One region of the Cohnella hongkongensis genome, then DNA from elsewhere that is predicted to be linked to it. Evidence: predicted binding sites of a transcription regulator. Region 1 holds the regulator's gene; the other holds the start of a gene.
What was found. The regulator NrdR, encoded in region 1, represses ribonucleotide reductase genes. The targets are predictions, from matches to a motif close to AACACNATATATNGTGTT.
Positions count from the first base shown of each region.

Region 1 (4,607 bases):
CGCCGGCTCCAGCTCTTCGAGATTGTGAACCGCCTTCCTCAGCGTATCGGCAATTTCCTCCTCCTCCATCGTCGGCTTGTGCAAGTAATCGACGACTCCGATCCGCACCGCCTCCTGCACGTAAGAGAAATCGTCAAAGCTGCTGAAGAAGATGACCTGAACGCTCTCGTCCTTGAGCTTGATCGCCTTGGCCAGCTCCAGCCCGTCCATCACCGGCATCCGGATATCGGTAATGACGATATGAATTTGTTCCTCCTCGATAATCCGCAGAGCTTCTTCTCCGCTCGAGGCTTCGGCCTTCCAACGGATCCCGAACGACTCCCAATCCATCATATTGCGAAGACCGATCCGCACGATCGTCTCATCCTCCACAACAAGCAAATTCCACATCCGCGTCTCTCCCTTTCGCGTGGTCATCGTTGCTCTTCATGCTCTTCCTCATAAGGCAGATTGATATAGACTTGCGTCCCCTGGCCGATTTCGCTTCTCACCTTGACCCCGTAGGAAGCGCCATAGCGGAAACGAATCCGGTCGCGCACATTGTACAGTCCGATGCTCTGCTCTCCCTCGGCGTTCTCCGCAGCTTCGCCGTTCATTCCGTCCAGCTTGTCCGGCTCCACGCCCCGGCCGTCGTCGATTACCCACAGAAGCAATTGGCGCTTCGCTTTGTCGCACTCGGCGCCGACCTCAATGTTCAGCACGACATCCTTGCCCTTGGAACCGTGAAAAATCGCGTTCTCCACAAGCGGCTGCAAAATCATCGGCGGTACAAGCGCCTTGAACGCGCCGACCTCTATCCGCCAATTCACCTTAAAGCGATTGGCATATCGCAGCTCCATCAGCCTGACGTAATTTCTTAGAAAATCGGTTTCCGCCTCCAAAGTGACTTTGTCCCGATCCAGCTTCATATTGGCATGCAAAAGCTTGTTCAACGACTTGAGCAGCCTGGCGATCCGATCCGCCTGCTGCAGCTCCGCCAGCATTCGGATGGAATGAATCGTGTTGTAGAGAAAATGAGGCGTAATCCGCGCCCGCAGCGCGTTCAGCTCCGCCTCCCGCTTCTGCTCCTCCTTCACCTCGATCGAATGGACCAGCTTGTCGAGCCTGCCGACCATGCGGACATAGCTGATGTACAACTGGCCGATCTCATCGCGGCCCGTCGTGACGTTCGGCGCCGCGAACAGCCCCCGCTCCACGAGCCGCATCGAGCGAATCAGGCCGCGAATCGGCTTGGACAGCCTGCGCGCGAGCAGAATGGATACCAGACTCGCCAGAATGACGAGAATGACGACAAGAGTAACCGTGAAATCTCTAATCTCGTTCGCTTCCTTGAGCAGCTCATTGCGTTCGACCAGCACATAGCTGGTCCAGCCGAGATAGGAGCTGTGCGCCCACACGCCGCTCTTCTCCAGCTCCGTGCCGGCCGCCTCCAGCGTCAGCCATCCCCGGCTCAGCCTGTCCTCCTCGGCTTTGACGCCGCGCAGCGCCGACAGTTGGTCCGCACCGACGGGACTGCTCGAATAAATCAGCTGTCCGTCCTTGTCGGTCACGATGACGTGCATATTTTCCAACCGAACCGAACGTACGATTTTATCGATAAACTCCGGACGAATATCGATGACCATGACCCCGGCCGGGCGAAAATCCTCGTCAACGAGCATTCTGGCCGCCGTAATCGTAGGGAAGGGAGCGCTGTTGAACTGGGTCTCCGTCCTCAGGCTGGAAATGACGACGCCGCCATTGCTGCGGATGGCCTCCTGATACCACTCTTCCTTCTCCGGACTGACGCGCTCGTTGATCGACGAACGGTTGCTTACTCGGTAACCGTAAGTATTTCCGCTCGCGCTGTAGAAAATCAACCCCTCGATCGTGGAGAAGATGGACGGGTAAGTCGCCAGCAGTTCGGCGAATTTCTGCTCCGTATCGATCTCCTGATACCCCCATTGCTCGCGAGGGACGTACGGCTGATTCAATATGCGAAAGATTTCCGGCGTAAAATAAGGAAAAATGCTGAAGCGGTCGACGTCCTCGACTACCCGTTCAATGGCGGCGTTCAATTGTCTGGTAATGACGTCCAAATCCGTAGTCAGCCGCTCCTCCAGCGTATTCACCGACTTAAAGTACGCGATCGTACCGATCGAGACGGAAGGGATAAGCCCGAGCAGAAAAAAAATCAGCAGCAGCTTGCTCTGAAAAGAAACATCATGCCAACGTCTGAACAATGTTGCATCGCCTCGCTTGTCTTTCATGAAGATGTACGTTGTATTATACAACAAAAAAAACTGCCGAATAAATTCGGCAGCGATTTCAAATCCCGTGCTTACTCATCAACGTGTTCAGCTCTTTCAGGAACATGTTAATATCCTTGAATTGGCGGTAAACGGATGCGAAGCGAACGTAGGCGACCTCATCGACCGGATAAATATGCTCCATCAGAAGCTCGCCGATGATTCGGCTCTCGACCTCGGCCGTGGCGGTATTCCGAATCTCCCGCTCCACGTCGGAGACGATGACCTCGAGCTGGCCGACGGAGACCGGCCGTTTCTCGCAAGCTCTCAGCAAGCCGCGCAGCACCTTATCCCGGCTGAATTCCTCGCGGCTCCCGTCCTTCTTGATGACCATCAGCGGCGTTTCCTCGACCGTCTCGAAAGTCGTGAACCGACGGCTGCACTTCTCGCACTCCCGCCGGCGGCGAATCGATTTGTTGTCGTTGGCCGGACGGGAGTCCAGCACCTTCGTTCCGCTGTAATCGCAATAAGGGCATTTCATGTCGTCGATCTCGCCTCCTTCGAATCCGTTAGATTTTCCAAGCCTTCCCTTACATGAACGGTAGAATAAAGCACATAATACAGTTACCAACCGCAAGGAGGTGAACACACATGGCCGGACAAAACAACAACAGCAACCAGCTGCTCGTTCCCCAAGCGAATCAAGGCCTGAATCAACTGAAATATGAAGCGGCCCAGGAGCTTGGCATTGCCATCCCGCAAGACGGTTACCAAGGTAACATGACGACGAAGGACAACGGTTCCATCGGGGGTCACATTACCCGCCGTCTCGTGCAGATCGCCGAGCAACAGCTGGCAGGCCGTTAATCCGACGACGGTTATCGACTGAAGCACTCCATTATCGGGAAGCTTTGAAGCGAAAGAAACGCTTCAGGGCTTCCTTTTCAGATTATAACGTCTCGTATATGTCCTGATACTTCTTATAATAATACAACACACGCTGGACGTAATGTCTAGTCTCTCCATAAGGAATATCGCTAATCGTTTGTTCCCCGCCGTCCCATACGCCCTGTTCGAGCCAGGATCGGACCTTGCCGGGTCCCGCATTGTACGCGGCCAGCGATTTAACCAGATCGCCGCCGAATTGGCGCTGCAGCTCCTTCACATACCACGAGCCCAGGGCGATGCCGGCATTCGCCTGCGTTCCCGCGTCCTTGACGGTAATATCGCCGAAGTCTCCCTGCTTCAGAATCCATTCCGCCGTGTCCGGCATAATCTGCATAATGCCCATCGCTCCCTTTCGGGATACGGCCGTCAGCCTGTAGTTCGACTCGACGCGAATGATCGCCGCGATCAGAAGCGGATCCAGCTCGTAATGTTTCGCGTTTATCTTGATCTCATCCTGGTAAGATATCGGATAAATCCATTTGCCGAGCCAGTCCGACCGTATAAACAGAGCGGCGAGCACGATCAGGACCAGGAAAAGAATAAAGCGTTTGCGTCTTTTCTTCATCCGAACCCCTTTTCCCGCCAGTAACGATTAACCTGCTTCTCCGTCTCCTCCGGCGTCCCGCCGTTATCGATAACGATGTCCGCGAGCCGTTTCTTCTCCTCGATGTCCATTTGGGCGGAGAGCCGCTGATCGGCCTCCTCCCGGGTTAGCCCGTCGCGCCGGATGAGACGCAGCAGCTGCGTCTCTCGAGGCGCATAGACGAGCATCACCTGTTCGAAATGGCTCTCCAGCTTCGATTCGTACAGGAGCGGAACGTCGACGACGACCAGCCTGGCCGGATCGTCCCGCTCATAGCGGGCCATCCGTTCCTTCATGACGGCGCGGATCGCCGGGTGCGTAATCGCTTCTAGCGCTTTGCGCTCTGCCCGGTCCGAGAATACGATGGCCCCGAGCTTCTTGCGGTCGAGGGAGCCGTCCGGCTGCAGCACAGCTTGTCCGAACCGCTCCGCGATGGCATGCAAAGCCGGTTGCCCGGGCTCCACGACTTCCCGGGCGATCCGGTCCAGATCGATCAATATCGCGCCCCGCTCCGTCAGCAGCTTGGCGACCGTGCTTTTGCCGGTGGCGATGCCCCCCGTTAATCCTATATTCATAAGTCCCTCTTCCTAGAGGACGTTCTCCGGAGGAGCTCGCCGTCCTCTACGCAAACAATTTGAATATCCCCATCGCGATCAGAATGATGCCGGGCAGCATCGACAGCTGCTTCACCCAGCGCCAGCGGGAAGCCCACAGGCCGAATCGGGTGCCGAACCAGAGAAACAGCCCGCTGGACGCCGCGATCAGAAGCGCCGTAAGCATCGGAGGAAATCCGACCAGAGCTGCGCCGATTCCGGCTCCGAAAGCGTCCAGCGACAACGCCGTTCCCA
Region 1 covers NZ_JBHSEP010000001.1:309,924-314,530, forward strand. Annotated here, with positions in the region: gene ACFO3S_RS01400 (response regulator transcription factor) at 1-390, opposite strand, end outside; gene ACFO3S_RS01405 (cache domain-containing sensor histidine kinase) at 414-2,222, opposite strand; gene nrdR (transcriptional regulator NrdR) at 2,308-2,769, opposite strand; gene ACFO3S_RS01415 (small, acid-soluble spore protein, alpha/beta type) at 2,880-3,095, shown strand; gene ACFO3S_RS01420 (lytic transglycosylase domain-containing protein) at 3,178-3,741, opposite strand; gene coaE (dephospho-CoA kinase) at 3,738-4,334, opposite strand; gene ytaF (sporulation membrane protein YtaF) at 4,381-4,607, opposite strand, start outside.

Region 2 (4,607 bases), on a different contig from region 1:
TAGACGTAATAGCGGGACAGCTGACGCGTCGTAACGTCGCTGTTCACGTGGAGGACGGTCGAGATGCCCTGGTCTACGTGAGGCTGGATTTCGGCGATCAGGTCGATCACCTTGAACTGATCCATTTGATAGGCCGATTTGTAGAAGAAAATATTGTCCTTGCTCAGGAACGGCATCGGATAATACGTCGTCGAATTCGCGTACGTGCGCGTCTCGATCGGCTCGACGATCGGCATGACGCTCGAAGTCGCGTTCTGAATGTACGAGATGCTCTGTGTCGGCGCGATCGCCAGCCTGTAAGCATGGTACAGGCCGTGCTTGGCGACGTCGTCCTTCAGCTTCGCCCAATCTTCCGGCGAAGGCACCGCGATGCCTTCGAACAACATCTTCACGCGTTCCGTGACCGGACGATAATCGGTCGTCAAATAACGGTCGAAGTATGTACCCTTGGCGTATTCGGAACGCTCGAAGCCTTGGAACGCAACGCCCGTGTCTCTGGCGATTTCCATGCTCTTCTCGATGGAGTGGAAGTTCATCATCATGAAGAACGTGCGGACGAAATCGCGCGCTTCCTTGCTTTCGTACGCAATCTTGTTCTTGGCCAGGTAGCCGTGCAAATTCATCGCGCCGAGACCGACGGAATGCAGCTCGGCGTTCGCCTTGGCGACGCCCGGCGCATTGGCGACCGTCGTCATGTCGCTGACCGCTGTCAGGCCGATGATGCCCTCGTGAACCGATTCCTTGATCTTGCGCGTATCCATCACGTTGGCGATATTCAAGGAAGCGAGATTGCAGCTGATGTCTCTGCGAATCGTGTCCGGCTCGAAATAATCGCCGATCTCCGAAGTTTCCTGAAGCTGGAAAATCTCCGTGCACAGGTTCGACATTTTGATGCCGCCGATATCTTTAAGCGCATGGGCGCGATTGGCGTTGCTCTTGTTCATGATATACGGATAGCCCGATTCCAGCTGCGTCGTGGCGATCTTCACAAGCATGTCGCGCGCGCTCATAACCGCTTTCTTCTTTACCCGGCTGTCGGCGAGCAGCGTCTCGTACATCTCGTCCATGTCCATATCGTCCAGATGCTGGCCGTAGTGCTTGAATACCGTATAAGGCGCGAAGACGTACAGCGTCTCGTTTTTCTCGGCGAGCTGATAGAATTTGTCGGGGACGATCAGGCCGATCGACAACGTCTTCAGGCGAGTTTTCTCGTCCGCGTTAATCTTCTTGCTATCGAGGAACTCGATGACGTCCCAGCCGAAAATGTTGTAATAGCCTGCGCCCGAGCCCTTCCTCTGCCCCATCTGATCGGCATACGAGAAGGCGTCCTCCATCAGCTTCAGCACGGGCATAATGCCTTTCGCAGCGCCCTCTACTCCTTTGATCGTCTCGCCGCGTCCGCGAACTTTCGACAGGTTGACCGCTACGCCTCCGCCGATTTTCGACAGCTGCATACACGTTCCGATCACATAGTTAATCGAGTTGAGCGAGTCGTCCATCTCCAGCAGGAAGCAGGAAACCATCTCTCCGCGCCGACTTTTGCCCGCGTTCAGGAACGTCGGCGTCGCCGGCTGCAGCCGCTGCTCCATCATCGATGCGGTTAAAGCCCGGGCGACGTTAACGTCTCCTCTGGCCAGATGCAGCGCAACGATCGAGACGCGATCGGGGAAATGCTCCAGATATAGCGTTTTATCGTCCGTTTTGACGGCGTAGTCGGTGTAAAATTTGGAGGCGGCCATATAGGATTTGAATTGGAAGCCGTACTCGTGAGCCAATTCGTAGATCTGATCGACCTCCTCCTCGGTGTAGTGCTGGTAGACGTCCTCGTAGTAGTTGTTGTCCAGCATATAGCGGACTTTTTCTCGGTGGTTTGCGAATTTTACGCTTTTGCGGTAGACGTCCTCCATGAATTCCGCGACGGCCTCGCGATCCTTGTCCAGCTGGAAGAACCCTTCCGTATCTCTTTGCATCAGCAAGTTGTTCAGTTCAATATGCCGCAACTGCGCGCACCTCCTGTACGAATTTCTCGACGTCCTTCATCGTCCCGGACAGCTCGAACTTGTTGATGACGGGCACTCCGTACATCTCCGAGATGCGATCCGCACTCAGAGCGAATCCGTCTCCCCAGTTGCGATTGCCGCTTGCCGATACCCCGAGCAGCTTTCTATGGTTTTTCTTCAGAAAAGAAGCGACTCTCTCCGGCACTTGACCGAAGCCCGTCGTATACGTAATAAGAACGAAGGGCTGATCGAGATCCATGGATTCCTCGATTTGAACCGAAGGAAGCTTTAATTTCTCTACGAACCTCCGAACGTTACCTGTCTTGGAATCATAGGCGACCAGCATGCCATCCATTCTCCTTCCTTTGGCTTAACACAATATGTATAGTGACTTAATCAAATTTATATCAAGATATTGTGTCTGTCAATGAGAAAGTTGGCCTATTGCCAAATGCGATTTACTTGCTATTCCAGGTGCAAAAAAAAGAAAAGGATCGCCGAAGCGAGCCTCTTCCGCCGGTTCTAGGGGAGAGAAATCTAGTGGTAATTGGGCAGCGCGGGACGGTTAAGCTTCTCCAGCAGCAGCCCCTGAGCGCTGTCGCTGGGCAGCGGAGGACTGCCGAAAAAGCCCTGCATTTCGTCGCAGCGATGGGAGCGCAGAAAGTGAACCTGGCTTTTCGTCTCCACTCCCTCGGCAATGACCTGCATCTGCAAATTGTGCGCCATTGAAATAATGGCAGCGACAATCGCGGCGTCGCTCGCATCCTGCTCGATGTCCCTGACGAAGGATCGATCGATTTTAAGGCGGGCGATCGGCAAGTTTTTGAGATAGTGAAACGAGCTGTACCCTGTTCCGAAGTCGTCGATGCTAATATTGACTCCCAACTCGGTCAGCTCTTTCAAATATTGCGAGGCGCGCTCGACGTCCATCGTCATGCTCTCCGTAATCTCGAGCTCCAGATAGCGGGGGTGCAGCCCCGTCTGCCTCAATATCTCGGAAATCTTCCCTGTCAAATTGCGCTGAGAAAACTGCCGCAGAGAGAGATTAACCGATACCGGAATGCTCAGCAGCCCTTCGTCCTGCCACGCTTTGTTCTGCCTGCAAGCCTCCTCGACGACCCATTCGCCGAGCGGCACGATCAGACCGCTCTCCTCCGCCGCGGGAATAAACTCGCCGGGAGAGATCAGCCCGCGCTCGGGATGCTGCCACCGGACCAACGCCTCCATTCCGACGATTTGACCGGAAGCCAGATCGTATTGGGGCTGATAATGCAGCACGAACTCCTTGTTCTTGAGCGCCCGGTGCATCTCGTGTTGAATCGTCAGCTTCTGGATCGCGATATGATCCATATCTCCGGAGTGCAGCATATAATCGTTTTTCCCGTTCAACTTCACCCTGTGCAGTGCGGTATCGGCGCGCTTCAGCAGCGTCGCGGCGTCGTCCGCGCCTTTCGGACTGACGGAGACGCCGATGCTCACCGTCACGTGCACCGGCACTCCGTTTAATTCGAACGGCTCCTTCATGACGGACATCAGGTCGTCCAGCCGTCCGGGCACTTCTTCGGCGCTCGACAGCGCGTCCAGGCAAGCCGCAAACTCGTCCCCTTCCATCCGCGCGAGGTCGCCCGGCACGGACAGGCTGCGGCTAAGGCGCTCCGCGATCTGGAGCAGCAGCATATCGCCGAAATCCCGACCGAACGAAGCGTTGATTAATTTAAAGTGATCGACGTCAATATAACAGACGGCCAGCGGCCTTTCGAGCTCCTTGGCCAGCCGCAGCCTTTCTTCGAGCCGATTCATAAAGAACTGCCGGTTCGGCAGCCCCGTCATATCATCATAGTAAGCCATGTAGCGGATGCGCTCCAGAGAGCGCTTGCGATCGCTGATATCCTCGATGAACACAAGAATGCCAAGCGTCTTGTTCCTTCTGACCAGCGGCGAAGCATGGATGTTCAGATCAATCGCATGCCCGAGCTTGTGCATGACCTTGATTTCCATGGAGCAGGTTTCCCCGTGAAGCGTGCGCTGAAAAACAAGCCGCGTCTGCTCTCTGGAATCGTCGGCCAGGATCGTCTCGAAAGACCTGCCGTTCAGTTCGTCTTTCCCGTAACCGACCATATCAGACGGATCCCGGTTAATGTCCATGAACCGCCCGTGCCGATCGATAACCGCGAAGACGATCGGACTGTGACTATAGAGAGAATTCAGTAATTCCGAGTGATAGGGGGGACCCGACTGCTCGATCCGATAACGTTTGCGCGAGAATATCCAGCCTAATGAAGCGGCGCTTGCGGTCAATGCTGCAACGCCGGCGATACCCGCCAGCCAAAGTCCGTCGTTGGACCATCCGTTCACAAGGCTACGTCCTTCCTCCGCAATGGGTGACTACTACAGGGTAATATTTTCTATTATAGATCAAAAGACGCAGATTTGTAGTCCATTTTTTTCTATTTTTTACCCTTGCGCGCAGCCAAAGCCAAGCAGATCCACCCCGCGATAAACGCGACGCCCCCGATCGGCGTAATGGCGCCAAGCATCTTGACGCCGCTAAGGGCCAGGGCGTATAAGCTCCCCGAAAAGATCACGATTCCGACGACCAGCAGCCTG
Region 2 covers NZ_JBHSEP010000016.1:130,648-135,254, forward strand. Annotated here, with positions in the region: gene nrdE (class 1b ribonucleoside-diphosphate reductase subunit alpha) at 1-2,000, opposite strand, end outside; gene nrdI (class Ib ribonucleoside-diphosphate reductase assembly flavoprotein NrdI) at 1,987-2,346, opposite strand; gene ACFO3S_RS19755 (putative bifunctional diguanylate cyclase/phosphodiesterase) at 2,538-4,355, opposite strand; gene ACFO3S_RS19760 (DUF423 domain-containing protein) at 4,448-4,607, opposite strand, start outside.
Region 2: nrdI (class Ib ribonucleoside-diphosphate reductase assembly flavoprotein NrdI) is a predicted target of NrdR. The motif match lies at 2,373-2,390, and genes of this name have one in related genera.